Regions from separate parts of the Streptomyces sp. NBC_00122 genome, predicted to be linked through region 2. Evidence: riboswitches for the same ligand, from Rfam matches in the RefSeq annotation. Region 2 holds a riboswitch; each other region holds the start of a gene.

Region 1 (7,020 bases), 2.5 Mb from region 2:
AGGAAGTGCAGGCCGTGGCCGCGGCCCGGCTGCGCCCGGACAACCGTGCCGTGTTGGTCTACGAGCCGATCGGCGCGGACGCCGACGCCGACGAGTCCGACGAGAACGACGCGAACGAGAACGAAGGGGCGGAGCAGTGAGCGACACCGCAGCCGTCACGATGACCTTCCACCCGCGCCCGCAGGCCGGTGAACCGCAGCCGTGGGCCTTCCCGGCCCCCGACCGCTCGGTCCTGGCCAACGGCCTGACCCTGCTGCGCTGCCACCGCCCGGGCCAGCAGGTGATCGCGGTCGAGGTCAACCTCGCCGCCCCGCTGGACGCCGAGCCCGAGGGCCTGGACGGCGTGGCCACCATCATGGCCCGCGCCCTGTCCGAGGGCACCGACAAGCACTCCGCCGAGGAGTTCGCGGCCGAGCTGGAGCGCTGCGGCGCCACCCTCGACGCGCACGCCGACCACCCGGGCCTGCGGGTCTCCCTGGAGGTCCCGGCCTCCCGGCTGCCCAAGGCGCTCGGCCTGCTCGCCGAGGCCCTGCGCGCGCCGGCCTTCGCCGATGCCGAGGTCGACCGCCTGGTGCGCAACCGGCTCGACGAGATCCCGCACGAGCTGGCCAATCCGCAGCGCCGCGCCGCCAAGCAGCTCTCCAAGGAGCTGTTCCCGGCCTCCCTGCGGATGTCCCGCCCGCGCCAGGGCACCGAGGAGACGGTCGCGCGGATCGACTCCGCGGCCGTACGCGCCTTCTACGAGGCCCACGTACGCCCCGCCACGGCCACCGCGGTGGTCGTCGGCGACCTGACCGGCATCGACCTGGACGCCGTTGTCGCGGACACCCTGGGCGCCTGGACGGGCGGTACCGCCGAGCCCCTCCCGGTGCCGCCGGTGACCGCCGACGACACCGGCCGCGTGGTCATCGTGGACCGGCCCGGCGCGGTCCAGACGCAGCTGCTGATCGGCCGGATCGGGCCGGACCGGCACGAGCGGGTCTGGGCGGCCCAGGTGCTCGGCACCTACTGCCTGGGCGGCACGCTGACCTCCCGCCTGGACAAGGTGCTGCGCGAGGAGAAGGGGTACACCTACGGCGTGCGCTCCTTCGGCCAGGTGCTGCGCTCGACCGCCGACGGCAAGGGCGCCTCGATGCTCGCCATCAGCGGCTCCGTGGACACCCCGAACACCGGCCCGGCGCTGGAGGACCTCTGGGAGGTGCTGCGCACCCTCGCGGAGGGCGGCCTGACCGATGCCGAACGGGACGTGGCGGTGCAGAACTTGGTGGGCGTGGCCCCGCTGAAGTTCGAGACGGCGGCCTCGGTCGCCGGAACCCTCGCGGACCAGGTCGAGCAGGAGCTGCCGGACGACTACCAGGCGCAGTTGTACGCGCAGCTGGCCGAAACCGGGACGGTGGAGGCGACTTCGGCGGTCGTGAAGGCCTTCCCGGCGGACCGGCTGGTCACCATCCTGGTCGGCGACGCCGCGCAGATCGAGGCGCCGGTGCGCGCCCTCGGGATCGGCGAGGTGAGCGTCGTCACCAACTGACGGCGGCAGTCGGTCGACTGGCCGATTCACGCAGGGCCCTGGCGGGCTTGTCCGCCAGGGCCCTTTTGTCCGTTTGGTGGTGAGGTTGCTTTTATGTGGTGTGGCGTACGCAACAAAAAGGCGTGTCTGTTTGGCGATTGACTGATGATCCGCCTAGCGTCACTCGTGCTGTCCGTCAGTCGTACCCGTCGCATCCGCGGCACCGGGCAGCGATCGCCGAGTCCCCGTCAGGCGCGAGCCTGGGGAGCCGGGGACCCACATGTGTCCCTGGGGTGAATCGGACCGCCTCGCCAGAGGGGGCCCGTAGGAGACCTTCCTGCTCCGAACCCGTCAGCTAACCCGGTAGGCGAGAAGGAAGGAAAGGATCAACCCCTTCATGGCGTTTGGCAGTCGTCCCGCCGGCTCCGGTAAGCACCGTGGTTCCAGCCGTCTGAGCCGCAAGACCGCCGGCTACGCCGGCATAGCCGCCCTCGCCACCACTGGTGTCGTCGGCTCCCTCGCCGCTCCGGCCTTCGCCGCGGACAACAGCGACCACCAGTCGCCCCAGGACAACGCTCTCGGCGCCGTGGTCGTCGCCGAGGACCTCCAGGACGACATCCAGGACCAGGCCGCGTCCCAGCACCGCGCTGCCGAGCACGCGGCCGCCCAGGCTCAGGCCGAGGCCGACGCCAAGCAGCGGGCCGCCGAGGCCAAGCGCTTCGCCGAGGCCAAGGCGAAGGCCGAGCGCGAAGCCGCCGAGCGCGCGGCCCGCGAGGAGGAGCGCAAGCGCCTCAACACCTTCGTCGCACCGGTCGACGGCTCGTACGTCAGCACGCAGTACAAGGCGGGCGGCGGCATGTGGTCCTCCGGCAGCCACACCGGCATCGACTTCCACGCCGCCTCCGGCACCACCGTCCACGCGGTCGGCGCGGGCGTCGTGGTCGAGGCCGGCTGGGGCGGCGCGTACGGCAACAACGTCGTCATCAAGCACAACGACGGTACGTACACCCAGTACGGGCACATGTCCTCGCTGAGCGTTTCCGTCGGCGAGCAGGTCACCCCCGGCCAGCAGATCGGCCTGTCGGGCTCCACCGGCAACTCCAGCGGCCCGCACCTGCACTTCGAGGCCCGCACCGGCTCGCAGTACGGCTCGGACATCGACCCGATCGCGTACCTGCGCTCGCACGACGTCAGCCTCTGACGCGCACCGCACCGCTTCACCGAAGGCCCCGGCTCCCCGAGCCGGGGCCTTCGCGCTGCTCCGGCGGGCAAATGTTTCGCATTTCCGAGCGCTCTCGGAAATTATCGTGTGTTGCAATAGAGTCGAGTTGCGCACATGCGCGTCCAATGAGCGTGGCAGTCAGAAATAGCGGAGGTTCGGTCTTGCGTATTCCTGCGCACGCGGTATGCACGGCAATCCGCGACGACATCGTCTCCGGGGTCTTCGAACCTGGCGGCAGGCTGACCGAGGAAGTGCTGGCCCGCCGGTACGGAGTCTCGCGCGTCCCGGTCCGCGAGGCGCTGCGGACCCTGGAGTCCGAGGGGTTCGTGACCACGCGGCGCCACGCGGGCGCCTGTGTGGCCGAGCCGACCGAGCAGGAGGCCGCCGACCTCCTGGAGGTGCGGATGCTGCTGGAGCCCCTGGCGGCCGCCAGGGCGGCCCGGCGGCGCACCGAGGCCCACCTCAAGGTGCTGCGCGGGCTGGTCAGGCTGGGCCAGGAGCGGGCCAGGCGGGGCCAGGGCGAGGATCTGCGGTCCCTGGGCGGCTGGTTCCACGAGACGCTCGCGCAGGCCTCCGGGAGTCCCGGGCTGGTCGCCCTGCTCACGCAGATGCGGCACAAGGTGGCGTGGATGTACGTGGTGGAGGCGCCGGCCCGGCCGGTGGAGTCATGGGCGGAGCACGGGGCGATCGTGGACGCGGTGGCGCGCGGGGACGCGGAGCGGGCCCGGGCGCTGACGGCGGTCCACGCCGACCGGGCGACGGCCGCGCACCGGCCGCGGCTCCGGCCGACGGTGAGCACTTCGCAACCTTCCGTAAACATGGCGAGCGGCCGGCATTAACAGGGCCCGTATACAAAGGGACGTATCCGGGCGCCGCTGCCGGGATTTCCGGGGTGCGTGAATTTGTTGCGCGCCGAATTCCCGTGGAGTCGGATTCCCGCGCCGGCGCATTTCCGGGCTGCCGCATTTCCGGGCTGCCGCATTTTCGTGGCGCCGAATTCGCCGTGCCCGCAGCGCTGCCGTGTTTTCGCGTGCCGTATTCCGTGAAGCCGGGGGGAACCGGGTGAAGCCGGATGGAGCTGGGCGGAGCTGGGTGGACCCGCGAACGCCGGAGCCGCGGCCCCGGGGTGGTGGGGGCCGCGGCTCCGGCGGGTGTACCGCGTGGGTCGAACCCGAAGGGTCAGACGGTCTCGGGGAGCTCCTCGAGACCCTCGGCGACCAGCTTCGCGAGGCGGTCCAGTGCGACCTCCGCGCCGTCGGCCTCGGAGGCGAGGACGATCTCCTCGCCGCCCTGGGCGCCCAGGCCCAGAACCGCCAGCATGGAAGCGGCGTTGACGGGGTCGCCGCCGGCCTTGGCGATGGTCACCGGGACGCCGGAAGCGGTCGTCGCGCGGACGAAGATCGAGGCGGGACGAGCGTGCAGGCCCTCGGCCCAGCCGACGTTGACGCGGCGCTCTGCCATGGTGATGCCCTTCAGGTTCTTACGGTTGTCTAGACCAGTCTCTCACGACGCCCGGAATGCTCCGACCGGCCTTCGGCTCGGATCTCCCGCCGTTCGGCCTCCCCCAGCTTGCACCGTTTTGCCCCAGCCTGCCTAATGCGCCGCGCGAGCGCTGCCGGGCCGTTCCCGGCCGTAAGGTAGGCCCATGACCACCGAGTCGGACCCCTCGTACCCGGCCCACTGGGAAGCGGACGTCGTCCTGCGTGACGGCGGCACCGCCCGGATCAGGCCCATCACCACCGCGGACGCGGGCCGGCTGGTCAGCTTCTACGAGCAGGTCTCCGACGAGTCGAAGTACTACCGCTTCTTCGCTCCCTACCCCCGGCTCTCCGACCGCGACGTGCACCGGTTCACGCATCACGACTACGTGGACCGGGTCGGCCTCGCGGCGACCATCGGCGGGGAGTTCATCGGCACCGTCCGCTACGACCGCATCGGCTCCGACGGCCGGCCCGCCACCGCCCCCGCCGACGAGGCCGAGGTCGCCTTCCTCGTCCAGGACGCCCACCAGGGCCGCGGAGTGGCCTCCGCGCTGCTCGAACACATCGGCGCGGTGGCCCGCGAGCGCGGCATCCGCCGGTTCGCCGCCGAGGTGCTGCCCGCCAACAGCAAGATGATCAAGGTGTTCACGGACGTCGGCTACCAGCAGAAGCGCAGCTTCGAGGACGGTTCCGTCCACCTCACCCTCGACCTCGAACCCACCGCCGAGTCCCTCGCCGTGCAGCGCGCCCGCGAACAGCGCGCCGAGGCCCGCTCGGTGCAGCGGCTGCTGGCCCCCGGCTCGGTCGCGGTGATCGGAGTCAGCCGCTCCGGCGCGGGCGTGGGCGCCGCCGCGCTGCGCAACCTGCGCGACAGCGGCTTCCACGGCCACCTCTACGCCGTCAACGAGGAGGTCGCCCTCGACCTGCTCGACGGCGTGCGGGCCTACCGCACGATCGACGCCATCGGCGCCCCCGTCGACCTCGCGGTGATCGCGGTTCCGGCGGACCGGGTGCCCGAGGCCGTGGCGGCCTGCGGCGAACACGGGGTACAGGGGCTCGTGGTGCTGTCCGCCGGATACGGGGAGAGCGGCCCGGCCGGACTCGCCCGCCAGCGCGAACTGGTGCGCCAGGTGCGCTCGTACGGGATGCGGCTCATCGGTCCGAACGCCTACGGGGTGATCAACACCGCGCCCGAGGTGGAGCTCAACGCCTCGCTGACGCCCGCGCCGATGCCGATGCGGGGCCGGATCGGCCTGTTCACGCAGTCGGGGGCGATCGGGATCGCACTGCTCTCCGCCCTGCTCCGGCGCGGCGAGGGCCTGTCCTCCTTCGTCTCCGCGGGGAACCGGGCGGACGTTTCCGGCAACGACATCCTTCAGTACTGGTACGACGACGAGGCGACCGACGTCGCCCTGATGTACCTGGAAACCCTCGGCAACCCGCGGAAGTTCACCCGCCTCGCCCGCCGGACCGCAGCCGAGAAGCCGGTGGTCGTCGCCAGGGGCGGCCGCCACACCCCGGCGGGGCACGTGGTCCCGGGCACCCGGCTGCCCGACGCCACCGTCTCCGACCTGCTGCGGCAGGCGGGCGTGATCCGGGTCGACACGGTGACGGAGCTGGTGGACGTCGGCCTCCTGCTGGCCGCGCAGCCGCTGCCCGCCGGGCCCCGGATCGCGATCCTCGGCAACTCCGAGTCCCTCGGGGTCCTCACGTACGACGCCTGCCTGGCCCAGGGGCTGCGGCCGCTGCCGCCGCTCGACCTGACGACGGCTGCCTCGCCCGAGGACTTCCGCGCGGCGCTGGTCTCGGCGCTGGCCTCCGACGACTGCGACGCGGTGGTGGTCACCGCCATCCCCTGGGTGAGCGAGCACGCGCTCGCCGACGACCTGGCCGATTCCCTGCGCGAGGCCGTGGCCGAGGTGCCGGGCAAGCCCGTGGCCGTGGTGCACGTGGAGCTCGGCGAACTGGTGGACGCGCTGTCCGCCACGCGGGGCCCCGCACCCGCCGCGCCCCTGCCCGAACCGGGGCTCCGCCCCCGGCCCGGCGCCGGGCCCAGCGCCGGGGCCGTCGGCGGGGCCGGCACCGCGGGGGACCGGATCCCCAGCTATCCCGCCGCCGAGCGGGCCGTACGCGCCATCGCCGAAGCCGTCCGGTACGGACAGTGGCGGCGGGCCAGCGCCGAGGCCGGCCACGTCCCCGAGTACGAGGACATCGACGAGCCCGGCGCCGCCGCCCAGCTGGCCCGGCTGCTGGCCGACGTCGACGGCGGAGCCGTGCTCACCCTGGCCGAGTGGGACGCCCGCGAGCTCCTCGGGCGGTACGGGATCCGCGTCATCCACGCCCTGCCGGCGCCCAGCCCCGACGCGGCCGTCCGGGCCGCCGGGGTACTCGGATACCCGGTCGCCCTCAAGACCACCGCCCCGCACCTGCGCCACCGCGCCGACCTGGGCGGCGTACGGCTCGACCTCAGGAACGAGGCCGAGCTGAGGCTCTCGTACGAGGACCTCACCGGCCTGCTGGGCAAGCCCTCGGAGCTCCAGCCGGTGGTCCAGGCGATGGTGCCCCGCGGGGTCGACACGGTCGTCCGTTCCGTCATCGACCCGGCCGCGGGCGCCGTCCTCTCCTTCGGGCTCGCCGGCGTCGCCTCCGAGCTGCTCGGGGACACCGCCCACCGCCTGGTCCCGGCCACCGACCGGGACGCCGCCGGGCTGATCCGGTCCATCCGGACCGCACCCCTCCTGTTCGGCTGGCGGGGCAGCGCCGCCGTCGACACCCCCGCCCTGGAGGAGCTGCTCCTGCGCCTGTCCCGC
Region 2 (7,020 bases):
ACCGCGAAGCTGCTTTTCAAGATCCTCACATCCACAAAACCGAAAGTAGGAATGTCGGAGAAGATGAGGTCAAGTGATGGCAGATCTACGGACAGCCGCGACGAACCACCCATATGGGATCGGGGTCGGGTGCCGGGATACGGTCAGCAGGTGCATGAGCAGACCCCCGCAGCCTCCGCCGACACCCCTTCGACCTCCCCTTCCCGCCGGGGACCGACCCTGTTCGACTGGGAGTTCGCGACCGATCCCTACCCCGCCTACGCCTGGCTGCGCGAGCACGCGCCGGTGCACCGCACCAAGCTCCCCAGCGGGGTCGAGGCCTGGCTGGTCACCCGGTACGCGGACGCCCGCCGAGCGCTGGCTGACCAGAGGCTGAGCAAGAATCCGGACCGCCACGAGGGACACGCCAAGGGCAAGACCGGGATCCCGGGGGAGCGCAAGGCGGAGCTGATGACGCATCTGCTCAACATCGACCCGCCGGACCACACCCGCCTGCGGCGGCTGGTGGCGAAGGCCTTCACCCCGCGCAGGGTCGCCGAGTTCACCCCGCGCGTGCAGGAGCTCACCGACCACCTCATCGACGGGTTCGCGGACAGGGGGGAGGCCGACCTCATCCACGAGTTCGCCTTCCCGCTCCCCATCTACGCCATCTGCGAGATGCTCGGCGTACCGCGCGAGGACCAGGACGACTTCCGCGACTGGGCCGGGATGATGATCCGGCACGGCGGCGGACCGCGCGGCGGTGTCGCCCGCTCGGTGAAGCAGATGCGGACCTATCTCGGTGAACTCATCCATCGCAAAAGGGATGATCTGGGCAATGATCTGATCTCGGACCTGATCCGGGCGAGCGACCACGGCGACCACCTCACGGAGGCCGAGGCCACCGCCATGGCTTTCATCCTGCTTTTCGCCGGTTTCGAGACGACCGTGAACCTCATCGGCAACGGCGTCCACTCCCTCTTCATGAACCCCGGCGAGCGCGAGCGCCTCCAGCGCTCCCTCGCCGCGGGCGAGAGCGGCCTGCTGGAGACCGGGATCGAGGAACTCCTGCGCTACGACGGCCCGGTGGAGCTGGCCACCTGGCGGTTCGCCACCGAGCCGCTGACCCTCGGCGGGCAGTCGATCGCGGCCGGGGATCCGGTCCTGGTCGTCCTGGCGGCGGCCGACCGCGATCCCGGGCGGTTCGCCGAGCCGGACACCCTCGACCTCTCGCGCACCGACAACCAGCACCTCGGATACGGGCACGGCATCCACTACTGCCTGGGTGCTCCGCTCGCGCGACTTGAAGGAAAGACGGCGCTTGCGACTTTGCTCACGCGTCTGCCGGATCTGGAACTCGCCATTCCGTCAACTGACCTGCGTTGGCGCGGTGGTCTGATCATGCGCGGTCTGCGCACCCTACCCGTGCGCTTCACACCCCGAAACATTTGAAGGTCATCTGACCGAAAGTCAGTAGCAGACCCGAGTTGTGACAATCGTTCGAGGGCCGCTAGGTTCTGCCGTTACCCAGCCGTTATGCGAAAGGTGCAGCCTCATGCGTTCCGGGAACGGCCGTCACAGACGCCCCCGTCAGGTGCCCGCGATAGTCGTCACCGCAGGAGTCACAGGCTCCGCGCTGGCACTGCCGCTTCTTGCCGCCACCAACGCCTCCGCGGCCGACACCTCCACGTGGGACAAGGTCGCCGAATGCGAGAGCGGCGGCAGCTGGAGCGCCAACTACGGCAGCGGCCAGTACGGCGGCCTCCAGTTCAGCCAGGACGAGTGGCAGAGCGCCGGCGGCTCCGACTTCGCCAAGCGGCCCGACCTCGCGAGCCGGTCCCAGCAGATCGCCGTGGCCGAGCGCATTCTGGCTTCCCAGGGCCCGCAGGCGTGGCCGCTGTGCGCGGCGTCGGCCGGGCTGGAGGGGCAGAGCCCCGCCGCGGTCGTCGACCCCGGCCTGCCCGGCGGTTCCGCCGTGAAGGGCCCGGCGCCGACTCGGCCGGACGAGGACGTGCCCTCCACGGGGAAGGGGAAGCCGTCCACGGACTTCGGCGCTCCCACCCCCGCCCCGAGCCCGTCGGCCACCCCGTCGTTCGTCATTCCCGACGGCCCGCTCGCGCCCTCCCTCGGACTGCCCGTCATGCCCTCGCCGGACGAGGTGACGCCGACCCCGACCGCCCCGGGCGCACCGACCGCCCCCGTGGACCCGAACGCGCCCACCACGCCGCCCGGCACCCCGGGCCAGCCCCCGGTGACCCCGGCCGACCCCGCGGCCCCCACCACTCCTGGCGCCACGACGGACCCGACGGCACCGGCCACCCAGGGCGCCCCGGCCACCCCGGGCACCTCCACCGGCCCCACCGCACCGCCCGTCACGGCAGCTGAGGGCAACGGCAAGCACCGCGGAGCCCCCGCGACCGAGACGCCGGCCGCATCTGATGCCGCGTCGGCCCCCTCGTACACCGTGCAGGCGGGCGACAGCCTGGTCACCATCGCGGATGCCAAGGGGGTCAAGGGCGGCTGGAAGGGGCTCTACGCGGCCAATGAGCAGGTCATCGGCGGCAACGCGGATCTGATCAAGCCCGGACAGAACCTGGATCTAACCGTGCAATAAGGACACTTGAGCCATCCGGAAAGAGTCGATTGTCCGTTTTCTGTAAGTGAGACATGCGTCTCTTCCGGTCAACTGGCGTGTCTCGCCCCGGGGCTTCCGCAAACCCCGCCCTCACCTGCGCAAACACCCGTACTGGCAGCGCAAGTAGGGGTCGTCTCCCCCCGATGTCGGTCGTTGAACATCGGGGGGAGACCTGTCTACCTTCTGAATCGCTCGCCACCGCGAGCTCCTTCGACCGCATCGCCGAGTCCTGCCGGCGGACGGAGGGAACAGTCGTCGCGTCAAGCGCCGAAGGCAGGAGCGGGGGAACCAAGGTAGGTGCCGGGAGCGGCCGTTGAGAGACGGTCACGCCACCGGCTAGGGGTTAAGACGTGCGCTAGGTCGCACGGCCGGGCAACTCACTCGCCCGAACCCGACAGCTCACCTCGTAGGCGTCGGTGAGGAGAAACTCCATGCTGCTTTCCGGCAAGGGCAAGCACCGCCGCGGTACCGCCATCGAGCGCACCGCCCGCATCGTCACGCTCGCCGGTGTCGCCGGTGTGGCCGTCGCCGCCCCCCTGATGGCCGCCGGCTCCGCCAGTGCCGCCACCTCCTCCGAGTGGGACCGCGTCGCGCAGTGCGAGTCCGGCGGCAACTGGGCCATCAACACGGGCAACGGCTACTACGGCGGCCTGCAGTTCTCGTCGTCCACCTGGGCCGCGTACGGCGGCAAGGCGTACGCCGGGCAGGCCAACCAGGCCTCGAAGTCCCAGCAGATAGCCGTCGCGGAGAAGGTCCTCAAGGGCCAGGGCAAGGGCGCCTGGCCGTCCTGTGGCGTGGGTCTGTCGAACTCCTCCTACAGCGGGGGCGGCGCGGCCGAAACCCCGAAGCAGACGGAGAAGAAGACCGAGACCAAGAAGACCCAGCCGAAGAAGACCGAGCCGAAGAAGGAGACGAAGCGCTCCGAGGCCCCGGCCCCGACCACCCGCTCCGAGCGCTCCGAGGCCCCGGCCCCGAAGACCGGCAACGGCTCGTACGAGGTCAAGTCCGGAGACACCCTGGGCACCATCGCCGAGGCCAACGGCGTCAAGGGCGGCTGGGAGAAGCTCTTCGAGCTGAACAAGGACATCGTCTCGGACGCCGACCTGATCTTCCCGGGTCAGAAGCTGAAGCTCAGCTGAACACTGCGGCAATAGCCGCAGGAGTCGCAGCAACGCTCACCATCCCCACCGCCCGGCGCGTCTCCCCCCACGCGCCGGGCGGTGGTGTGTGCGGCTGCAGAACCCCCGTCACCGAGGCCTCTATGTCCGGGAAGAGGGGTATTCGGGCCCTTTTTCGTCCCAGGAACCGGGCGGTCGGCAGGGTGAGTGCCCGGATCCGGTTAGGCTCTAGTCGGCCAGGCCGTCCCACGGCCTGACGCCACCGCACACCCAGCGTCACATCCCAGAAGGAGATGCTCGTGCCGTCCATCGACGTCGTCGTAGCCCGGGAAATCCTGGACTCCCGAGGCAACCCCACGGTCGAGGTCGAGGTGGGCCTCGACGATGGCAGCACCGGCCGTGCTGCAGTTCCGTCCGGCGCCTCCACCGGTGCATTCGAGGCCATCGAGCTCCGTGACGGTGACCCCAACCGTTACATGGGCAAGGGTGTCGAGAAGGCCGTCCTCGCCGTCATCGAGCAGATCGGCCCGGAGCTCGTCGGCTACGACGCCACCGAGCAGCGTCTGATCGACCAGGCCATGTTCGACCTGGACGCCACCGACAACAAGGGCTCCCTCGGCGCGAACGCCATCCTCGGCGTGTCCCTCGCCGTCGCGCACGCCGCGTCGGAGGCCTCGGACCTTCCGCTCTTCCGCTACCTCGGCGGTCCGAACGCGCACCTGCTGCCCGTTCCGATGATGAACATCCTCAACGGGGGGTCGCACGCCGACTCCAACGTGGACATCCAGGAGTTCATGATCGCCCCGATCGGCGCGGAGTCCTTCTCCGAGGCGCTGCGCTGGGGTGCCGAGGTCTACCACACCCTCAAGAAGGTCCTGCACACCAAGGGCCTGTCCACCGGTCTCGGTGACGAGGGCGGCTTCGCCCCGAACCTGGAGTCCAACCGCGCCGCGCTCGACCTCATCATCGAGGCCATCAAGCAGGCCGGCTACACCCCGGGCAAGGACATCGCGCTCGCCCTCGACGTCGCCGCGTCCGAGTTCTACAAGGACGGCAAGTACGAGTTCGAGGGCCAGTCCCGCTCGGCCGCCGAGATGACCGACTACTACGCCGAGCTCGTCGAGGCGTACCCGCTGGTCTCCATCGAGGACCCGCTGTTCGAGGACGACTGGGCCGGCTGGAAGACCATCACCGACCGCCTGGGCGCCAAGGTCCAGATCGTCGGCGACGACCTCTTCGTCACCAACCCGGAGCGCCTGGCCCGCGGTATCGAGGAGGGCTCCGCGAACGCCCTGCTCGTGAAGGTGAACCAGATCGGTTCGCTGACCGAGACCCTGGACGCCGTCGAGATGGCCCAGCGCAACGGCTTCAAGTGCATGATGTCGCACCGCTCCGGTGAGACCGAGGACGTCACCATCGCCGACCTCGCCGTCGCCGTGAACTGCGGCCAGATCAAGACCGGCGCCCCGGCCCGCTCGGACCGCGTCGCCAAGTACAACCAGCTGCTGCGCATCGAGGAGATCCTCGACGACGCCGCGGTGTACGCGGGCCGCAGCGCCTTCCCGCGCTTCAAGGGCTAATCACGCTCTTGCTTCCGTACGTCCCCGCACTCGGTCCCGTACCGTGTGCGGGGACGTATTGCGTAGTGCGTACACAGGGGAGGCGGGACCAATGGCCGGGAACCGTGATCGGTTCTCCACCTTCTCGACCGCGACCAGGCTCAAGCAGCTCGGCGAGCGGACCGCCGCCCACGTCTACCGCTCGCAGTCGCGCCGCCAGGTCCGCCGCAGCCGGCTCACCGGCCGCGCGGCCCTCCTCGTGCTCGTCCTCTGTACGCTGGTCGTCGCCCTCGCGTATCCGATGCGCCAGTACGTGTCCCAGCGCTCGGAGATCGCGAAGCAGCAGCGGGCCGCCGCCGCCGCGCGGGACCGCCTGGAACGGCTCCGCGACGAGAAGGCCCGCTGGCAGGACAACGCCTACGCGGAGCAGCAGGCGCGCAAGCACCTGCACTTCCTGCGCCCGGGGGAGATCGGCTACATCATGACCGACCCCGGGGCGCAGGGCGCCGAGCAGCACCGGACCGGCCAGGCCGGCTCGGACCGCCCCTGGTACTCCAACGTCTGGGACGGCGTCGACAAGGCCGACCGCCCCGGCGACTGAACCAGTTCCACCCGTCATAGAACCGCGAACGAAGAGACTCCCTCCAGGCATGCAGACGCCCCCGCCCCAGACCGACCGGACCGAGCCGACCGACGCGGACATCGAGGCGTTCGAGCAGCAGCTCGGACGCCCGCCGCGCGGGCTGCGCGCCATCGCGCACCGCTGCCCCTGCGGCCAGCCGGACGTGGTGGAGACCGCGCCGCGGCTCCCCGACGGCACCCCCTTCCCGACGCTGTACTACCTGACGTGCCCGCGCGCGGCCTCCGCGATCGGCACGCTGGAGGCCAACGGCGTGATGAAGGAGATGCAGGCCCGGCTCGCCGAGGACCCCGAGCTCGCCGCCGCCTACCAGGCCGCGCACGAGGACTACATCCGGCGCCGCGACGCCATCGATGTGCTCCAGGGCTTCCCGAGCGCCGGCGGGATGCCGGACCGGGTCAAGTGCCTGCACGTCCTGGTCGGCCACTCCCTGGCCGCGGGCCCGGGCGTGAACCCGTTCGGCGACGAGGCCCTGGCGATGCTGCCGGAGTGGTGGGCCAAGGGCCCCTGCGTCACCCCGTGCGGGGACAAGGAGGACCGGGCGTGACCCGGGTCGCCGGCATCGACTGCGGTACGAACTCCATCCGGCTGCTCGTCGCGGACTACGACCCCGCGACGGGCGAACTGGTCGAGCTGGACCGGCGGATGATCATCGTCCGCCTCGGCCAGGGTGTGGACAAGACCGGCCGCCTCGCCCCGGAGGCGCTGGAGCGCACCTTCGCCGCCTGCCGCGAGTACGCGGCGGTCATCGAGGAACTGGGCGCCGAGCGGGTGCGCTTCGTGGCGACCTCGGCTTCCCGGGACGCCGAGAACCGGGACGAGTTCGTCCGGGGCGTCGTGGACATCCTGGGCGTCGAGCCCGAGGTGATCTCCGGCGACCAGGAGGCGGAGTTCTCCTTCACCGGCGCCACCAAGGAGCTCACCGCGCACGAGCTCCCCCAGACTCCGTCCGGGAGGACCCCCATGGAGCGGCCGTTCCTGGTCGTGGACATCGGCGGCGGCTCGACGGAGTTCGTGGTCGGCGAGGAGCACGTCCGGGCGGCGCGTTCCGTGGACGTGGGCTGCGTCCGGATGACCGAGCGCCACCTG
Region 3 (7,020 bases), 3.4 Mb from region 2:
ACTTTGCGGACCGCGACCCGCGGCAGCGGCCGTCCGGTTGCGGCCGTCCGGGTGGTCGTGGACGCTCCGGAGCATGAGCTCGTCCGTATCGGCACCGTCCGCGGTGGAATATCGGCCTTCCGCGTATTGCGTGCCGTACTGCCCGCGTTTTACGAATGGCACCGTTCTTTGCTGATCCCCAGGAGGTGAGCCAGATGGCCATGCCGCTGCGCCAGACCATCAGGGTCGGGACGTATCTTCTCGAACAGAAGCTGCGCAAGCGTGAGAAGTTCCCGCTGATCGTCGAGCTGGAACCGCTCTACGCCTGCAACCTGGCCTGTGAAGGGTGCGGGAAGATCCAGCACCCGGCCGGGGTGCTCAAGCAGCGCATGCCGGTGGCCCAGGCGGTCGGCGCCGTGCTGGAGTCCGGCGCGCCCATGGTGTCCATCGCGGGCGGCGAGCCCTTGATGCACCCGCAGATCCACGAGATCGTGCGCCAGTTGGTCGCGAGGCGGAAGTACGTCTTCCTCTGCACCAACGCCATGCTCCTGCGCAAGAAGATCGAGAAGTTCACCCCGTCCCCGTATTTCGCCTTCGCCGTGCACATCGACGGCCTGCGCGAACGGCACGACGAGTCGGTGGCCAAGGAAGGCGTCTTCGACGAGGCGGTCGCGGCCATCAAGGAGGCGAAGAGGCGCGGGTTCCGCGTGACCACCAACTCCACTTTCTTCAACACGGACACCCCGCAGACGATCATCGAGGTTCTCAACTACCTCAATGACGACCTCCAGGTGGACGAGATGATGATCTCGCCCGCCTATGCCTACGAAAAGGCCCCCGACCAGGAGCACTTCCTCGGCGTCGAACAGACCCGTGAACTCTTCAGGAAGGCCTTCGCGGGCGGCAACCGCAGGCGCTGGCGGCTCAACCACTCACCGCTCTTCCTCGACTTCCTGGAAGGAAAGGCCGATTTCCCCTGCACGGCCTGGGCCATTCCGAATTACTCCCTCTTCGGCTGGCAGCGCCCCTGCTATCTGATGAGCGACGGCTACGTGCCCACGTACCGGGAACTGATCGACGATACCGACTGGAGCAAGTACGGCCGCGGAAAGGACCCGCGCTGCGCGAACTGCATGGCGCACTGCGGCTACGAACCCACCGCCGTCCTCGCCACCATGGGCTCCCTCAAGGAGTCCCTGCGCGCGGCCAGGGAGACGATCGGCGGCAACCGGGACAAGCCGGCATGACGGCGGTCGGACAGGGCGGGAGCGGACAGGGCCGGAGCGAACCGGGCCGGAGCGGACACGGCCCGGGCGGACACGGCCCGGGCGGCGCGGGGAAGCGTGACCGGAGCAAGGGCTTCGACCTCGGCGCCCTGCTGGCAGAGCGCGGCGGCGAGCGGTACGAACTGCACGCCCGGCACCTCAACCACCAGCTGCCCCGGATGCTGCACACCATCGGCTTCGACAAGGTCTACGAACGGGCCGAGGGCGCCCACTTCTGGGACGCCGAGGGCAACGACTACCTCGACATGCTGGCCGGGTTCGGGGTGATGGGCCTGGGCCGGCACCACCCCGTGGTCCGGCGCGCCCTGCACGACGTCCTGGACGCCCAGCTCGCCGACCTCACCCGCTTCGACTGCCAGCCGCTGCCCGGGCTGCTGGCCGAGAAGCTCCTCTCCTACAGTCCGCACCTGGACCGGGTCTTCTTCGGCAACAGCGGCACCGAGGCGGTCGAGACGGCCCTGAAATTCGCCCGGTACGCCACCGGGCGGCCCAGGATCCTCTACTGCGACCACGCCTTCCACGGGCTCACGACGGGGTCGCTCTCGGTCAACGGCGAGGGGGGCTTCCGGGACGGTTTCGCGCCGCTGCTCCCCGACACGAAGATCGCGCTGGGGGACCTGGCCGCCCTGGAGCGGGAGCTCCGGAAGGGCGACGTGGCCGCCTTCGTCGTCGAGCCGGTCCAGGGCAAGGGGGTCCTCGCCGCCCCGCCCGGATTCCTGCCCGCCGCGCAGGAGCTGCTGCGCCGGCGGGGGGCGCTGCTGATCGCGGACGAGGTGCAGACCGGCCTCGGACGTACCGGGGACTTCTACGCCTACCAGCACGAGCCGGGTGTGGAACCCGACCTGGTGTGCGTGGCCAAGGCGCTGTCGGGCGGCTATGTGCCGGTCGGCGCCACCCTGGGCAAGGACTGGATCTTCAAGAAGGTCTTCTCGTCCATGGACCGGGTCCTCGTACACTCCGCGAGCTTCGGCTCCAACGCGCAGGCGATGGCCGCCGGGCTGGCGGTGCTGTCGGTCATGGAGGACGAGGAGGTCGTGGCGAACGCCCGGGCGATGGGCGACCTGCTGCGCGGGCGGCTCGCCGCCCTGGTGGACGAGTACGAGCTGCTGCACGAGGTGCGGGGCCGTGGGCTGATGATCGGCATCGAGTTCGGCCGGCCGTCCTCGCTGGGGCTGCGCAGCCGGTGGACCGTGCTGCAGGCTGCCCGCAAGGGGCTCTTCGCGCAGATGGTCGTCGTGCCGCTGCTCCAGAAGCACCGGATCCTCACGCAGGTGTCCGGGGACCACCTCGAAGTGATCAAGCTCATCCCGCCGCTGATCGTGGACGAGCGGGACGTCGACCGGTTCGTCGGAGCCTTCCGGGACGTCATGGACGAGGCGCACGGAGGCTCGGGGCTGATGTGGGACTTCGCCAGGACCCTGGTGATGGGGGCCTCTCACGGCGGTGGCCGGGGGAAGGCCGTCGGGAACCGGTGACGGCCTGCCCCGCCGTCGTCAGTCGAGCAGCCGCTCCCGCAGCCGGCCGAGGGTCTCGGGCGTGAGCACGAGGCCCTCGGCCAGGTAGCGGTCCACGCCGCCCCAGTGCTCGTCGATGGTGTCGAAGGCCGCCTCCAGGTACTCGGCGCGGGCGTCGAAGAGCGGGGCGAGGAGCTCCATCGCCTCGGAGGAGCGGGCCTCGACCGGCTCGCCGCTGCGGCGTACCCGGTAGCGGCGGTGCGGAGCGTTCGACTCCAGGTAGTCCGCCACGATCGCCTCGCGCTCGACGCCCAGCGCGAGCAGGGTGACGGCGATCGACAGGCCCGCCCGGTCCTTGCCCGCCGCGCAGTGGAGGAGGGCGGGCACGCTGTCCTCGGCGAGGGCGTGCACCACCCGGCTGTGCTCGGCGGTGCGGTGCTTGATGATCCCGCGGTAGGAGTTCACCATCCGGGCGGCGGCCTTCCCGTCGCCCAGGATCGAGCGGAGCTGGTCGAGGTCGCCGTCGCGGACCATCTTCCAGAACTCCCGGCCGTCGGCCGGATCCGAGAGCGGGATGTTGACGTTCCGTACGCCGGGCAGTTCGACGTCCGGCCCCTCCAGGGCGTGGTCGGCGTTGTTGCGGAAGTCGAAGACGGTGTGGAGGCCGAGCGAGGCGAGGAACTCTGCGTCGGTTTCGGTGGCATGCGCAAGATGTCCACTTCGGAACAGTCGTCCCGTCTTGACCCTTCTCCCGCCGGAAGTCGGCAATCCGCCCACATCGCGGAAATTGCGCACTCCGGACAGTTCCGGCTCCTGTATCTGCTGGGTCACGGGAACTCCTCCGCTTCGTAGTGGGCCATCTGTCCTAATTGAGGTACTTGGCGCCAACTTGCCATAAACAGCGGCGAGATCGGACGCGGCCCCGTGAGCCAGATCATACGGTGACCGTGCGTGCCTGATCGCGAAAGCCGAAGGGCCCGGCCGGAGGGGTCGTTGGCGGCGGGGAATGGACGCAGGGTGACCGGAATTCCGTCGGTCCCTCATCCCTGTTATTGCGTCAGGGAATTCACGGCTTGTTGCGTACGGCCTTATGGGATTACCTTCGCGATCGATCCGGGTGGACCGCCGAATCCTGCCGCCGCCCGGGAAACCGCACTCGACTATTCACGCGCGCGGCAGGAGCGGGGGAACCAGGTAAGCCGCTGTTCCGGATCTTTTCCGGGACTGCTCGGGGTGAAGTCGTTCATGTTCCGTTCATGGACAGCCGGACATCTCCAGTCCGAACCCGACAGCTCACCTCGCAGGCGACGGAGAGGAATTCGCCATGTCCGCAAAGGGTAAGCACCGCCGTCCCAAGTCCCGTTCCATGTTCCGCGGCCTCGCTGTCGCGGGCACCGGCGGTGCGGCGCTCGCGCTGCCCCTGCTGGGGGCCGCCGGCGCCCAGGCGGCCGGCGCCCCGGCCGCCGCGCCGGCCGCGGCCCCCGCCGTGGCGCCGCAGGTTCCCCTCTCGCTCCAGGCCGCCCCGACCGCCGCCGTGGAGACCGCGCCGACCGTCTACACGGTCGTGCCCGGCGACTACCTCTCCAAGATCGCCGCGGAGCGTCACCTCTCCGGTGGCTGGTATCAGCTGTACGCCGACAACCGCGAGGCCGTCGGCACCAACCCCTCCCTCATCCACCCGGGCCTGAAGCTGACCCTCGGCGCGGCGGCCGCGGCCGAGTCCGCCCCCGCCGCCCCGGCCCAGGACCCGGCTCCCAGGGCAGCTGCGAAGCCCGCTCCGAAGCAGGCTCCGAAGCGGGCTCCGAAGCAGGCTCCGAAGCCCGCCCAGAAGGCCGCCCCGGCGCAGCGGGAATCCGCCGCCGAGGCGCCGGCCGCGCAGCAGTCGGCCTCCGGCTTCGTGGCCCCGGTGAGCGGCGGGATCTCCACCCAGTACAAGGTCGCGGGCAGCATGTGGTCCTCCGGCTACCACACCGGCGTCGACTTCATCGCCAGCTCCGGCACCACCGTCAAGGCCGTCGGCGCGGGCACCGTGATCTCGGCCGGCTGGGCCGGCGCGTACGGCAACGAGGTCATCATCCAGCACGCGGACGGCACCTACTCGCAGTACGGACACCTCTCCGTGCTGTCCGTCTCGGCGGGTCAGAGCGTCACCGGCGGCCAGAGCATCGGCCTCTCCGGCTCCACCGGCAACTCGACCGGCCCGCACCTCCACTTCGAGATCCGCACGGGCCCGTCCTACGGCTCGGACATCGACCCGCTCGCCTACCTCCGCTCGAAGGGCGTGAGCATCTGACGGCACCCGCCGTCGCAACACCGGCGTGCGTGAGGCCGGGGCCCGAGGGGGGTCCCGGCCTCACGTGTACCTATTCCTTATCCCCCGCGTGGTAAAGATCACGGTCCGTCAACCCCTGCTTACGTTGGCGTAGGTCGTGTACGGGAGTGAAGGATGTCGTCTCGTGGCAGCGACGACGACGACACTCAAGACCATCGGCTCGTACGCGGCGATCGGGGACAGCTTCACCGAGGGCGTGGGGGACCCGGGACCCGGGGATTCTTTTCTCGGCTGGGCGGACCGGCTCGCCGTGCTCCTGGCCGACCGGCGTGACGAGCACGACTTCCGGTACGCGAACCTGGCCGTGCGCGGCCGGCTCCTCGACCAGATCGTGGCGGAACAGGTCCCGCGGGCCAAGGAGCTCGCGCCCGACCTCGTGACCTTCTGCGCGGGCGGCAACGACATCATCCGGCCGGGCAGCGACCCCGACGACGTGGCGGAGCGGTTCGAGGCGGCCGTCGCCGACCTCACCGGGGCCGTCGGCCACGTCATGATCACCACCGGCTTCGACACCCGGGGCGTGCCGGTCCTCAAGCACCTGAGGGGCAAGGTGGCGACGTACAGCGCGCACGTCCGCGCGATCGCCGACCGCTACGACTGCCCGGTGCTCGACCTCTGGTCGCTGAAATCCGTACAGGACCGGCGGGCTTGGGACGCCGACCGGCTGCACCTGTCGCCCGAGGGGCACACGCGGGTCGCGCTGCGCGCCGCCCAGGTGCTGGGGCTGGAGGTGCCCGCCGACCCCGACCAGCCGTGGCCGCCGGAGCGGCCGCGCGGCTCGGTGGACGTGACCCGGGACAACATCCAGTGGGCGCGCGAGCACCTGGCGCCGTGGATCGGCCGACGGCTGCGCGGGGAGTCCTCCGGGGACCACGTGGAGGCGAAGCGGCCCGACCTGCTTCCTTTGTAGGAGGCGGCCGGCGGCGTGGACGGGGTCCGCAAGCGGAATCCTTCGGGGCACGTGTGCGTTGGGATGGTCGTAGAACGACGACCGTCCTGACCCCACCCTCCCAGGAGGCGCTTTGACCGGCTCCCGTCCCCTGCGTCCACGGCTTCGCGCCCTGCGGCCCGAAGCCTTCGGCGCGGACCCGTCCGGCGCCCGGCTGGAGCGGATCCGCCGCTCGCCGAACTTCGCCGACGGCGTCTTCCAGAATCCGGTCGGGGCCCGGACCAGGCCTTCGGGGTCGATGGCGGAGTTCGCCAAGATCTACTTCCACAAGGAGCAGCGGCTCCGGCGCAATCCCGGCGCGCCGATCCCCGTGTACCCGACGACCCTCGCGGAGCTGGCGAAGCCGCCCGTGAGCGGACTGCGGCTCACCTGGATGGGACATTCCAGCGTGCTCGCCGAGATCGACGGCCGGCGGGTGCTCTTCGACCCGGTGTGGGGCGAGCGGTGCTCCCCTTTCCCCTTCGCCGGCCCCAAGCGGCTGCACCCCGTGCCGGTGCCGCTGGCCTCGCTGGGGACGGCCGACGTGGTGGTCATCTCGCACGACCACTACGACCACCTCGACCTGCCGACGATCAAGGCGCTGGCCGGTACCGACACGGTCTTCGCCGTCCCGCTGGGCGTTGGCGCGCACCTGGAGCGCTGGGGCGTACCGGCCGACCGGCTGCGTGAGCTGGACTGGAACGAGAACACGGAGGTCGCCGGGCTCTCGCTGACGGCGACCCCCGCCCGGCACTTCTGCGGACGCGGGCTGCGCAACCAGCAGAACACCCTGTGGGCCTCCTGGGTCGTCGCGGGCGACGAGCACCGCATCTACCACAGCGGGGACACCGGCTACTTCCCCGGCTTCAAGGAGATCGGGGCCGAGCACGGGCCGTTCGACGCCACGATGATCCAGATCGGGGCCTACTCGGAGTACTGGCCCGACATCCACATGACGCCCGAGGAGGGCATGCGCGCCCACCTCGACCTGCAGGGCGGCGCCCCGCACGGCACGATGCTGCCGATCCACTGGGGCACCTT

The links. A riboswitch is a leader RNA that binds a small molecule or an ion and turns the genes downstream of it on or off. The one in region 2 is predicted to bind cyclic di-AMP.
Region 1: linked by a shared signal. The riboswitch ahead of OG737_RS23195 (M23 family metallopeptidase) and the one ahead of OG737_RS11230 (transglycosylase family protein) in region 2 are both predicted to bind cyclic di-AMP.
Region 3: linked by a shared signal. The riboswitch ahead of OG737_RS26735 (peptidoglycan DD-metalloendopeptidase family protein) and the one ahead of OG737_RS11230 (transglycosylase family protein) in region 2 are both predicted to bind cyclic di-AMP.

The regions. Positions count from the first base shown of each region.
Region 1 covers NZ_CP108191.1:4,897,468-4,904,487, forward strand. The annotation lists gene OG737_RS23185 (pitrilysin family protein) at 1-140, shown strand, start outside; gene OG737_RS23190 (pitrilysin family protein) at 161-1,528, shown strand; cyclic di-AMP (ydaO/yuaA leader) riboswitch at 1,733-1,891, shown strand; gene OG737_RS23195 (M23 family metallopeptidase) at 1,905-2,708, shown strand; gene OG737_RS23200 (GntR family transcriptional regulator) at 2,891-3,568, shown strand; gene OG737_RS23205 (HPr family phosphocarrier protein) at 3,909-4,190, opposite strand; gene OG737_RS23210 (GNAT family N-acetyltransferase) at 4,375-7,020, shown strand, end outside.
Region 2 covers NZ_CP108191.1:2,389,869-2,396,888, reverse strand. The annotation lists gene OG737_RS11245 (globin domain-containing protein) at 1-29, opposite strand, end outside; gene OG737_RS11240 (cytochrome P450) at 151-1,431, shown strand; gene OG737_RS11235 (transglycosylase family protein) at 1,535-2,593, shown strand; cyclic di-AMP (ydaO/yuaA leader) riboswitch at 2,870-3,042, shown strand; gene OG737_RS11230 (transglycosylase family protein) at 3,046-3,753, shown strand; gene eno (phosphopyruvate hydratase) at 4,026-5,312, shown strand; gene OG737_RS11220 (septum formation initiator family protein) at 5,404-5,892, shown strand; gene OG737_RS11215 (DUF501 domain-containing protein) at 5,942-6,478, shown strand; gene OG737_RS11210 (exopolyphosphatase) at 6,475-7,020, shown strand, end outside.
Region 3 covers NZ_CP108191.1:5,786,836-5,793,855, forward strand. The annotation lists gene OG737_RS26715 (1-hydroxy-2-methyl-2-butenyl 4-diphosphate reductase) at 1-189, shown strand, start outside; gene hpnH (adenosyl-hopene transferase HpnH) at 195-1,226, shown strand; gene OG737_RS26725 (aspartate aminotransferase family protein) at 1,223-2,740, shown strand; gene OG737_RS26730 (tyrosine-protein phosphatase) at 2,759-3,550, opposite strand; cyclic di-AMP (ydaO/yuaA leader) riboswitch at 3,867-4,039, shown strand; gene OG737_RS26735 (peptidoglycan DD-metalloendopeptidase family protein) at 4,044-5,012, shown strand; gene OG737_RS26740 (SGNH/GDSL hydrolase family protein) at 5,176-5,961, shown strand; gene OG737_RS26745 (MBL fold metallo-hydrolase) at 6,074-7,020, shown strand, end outside.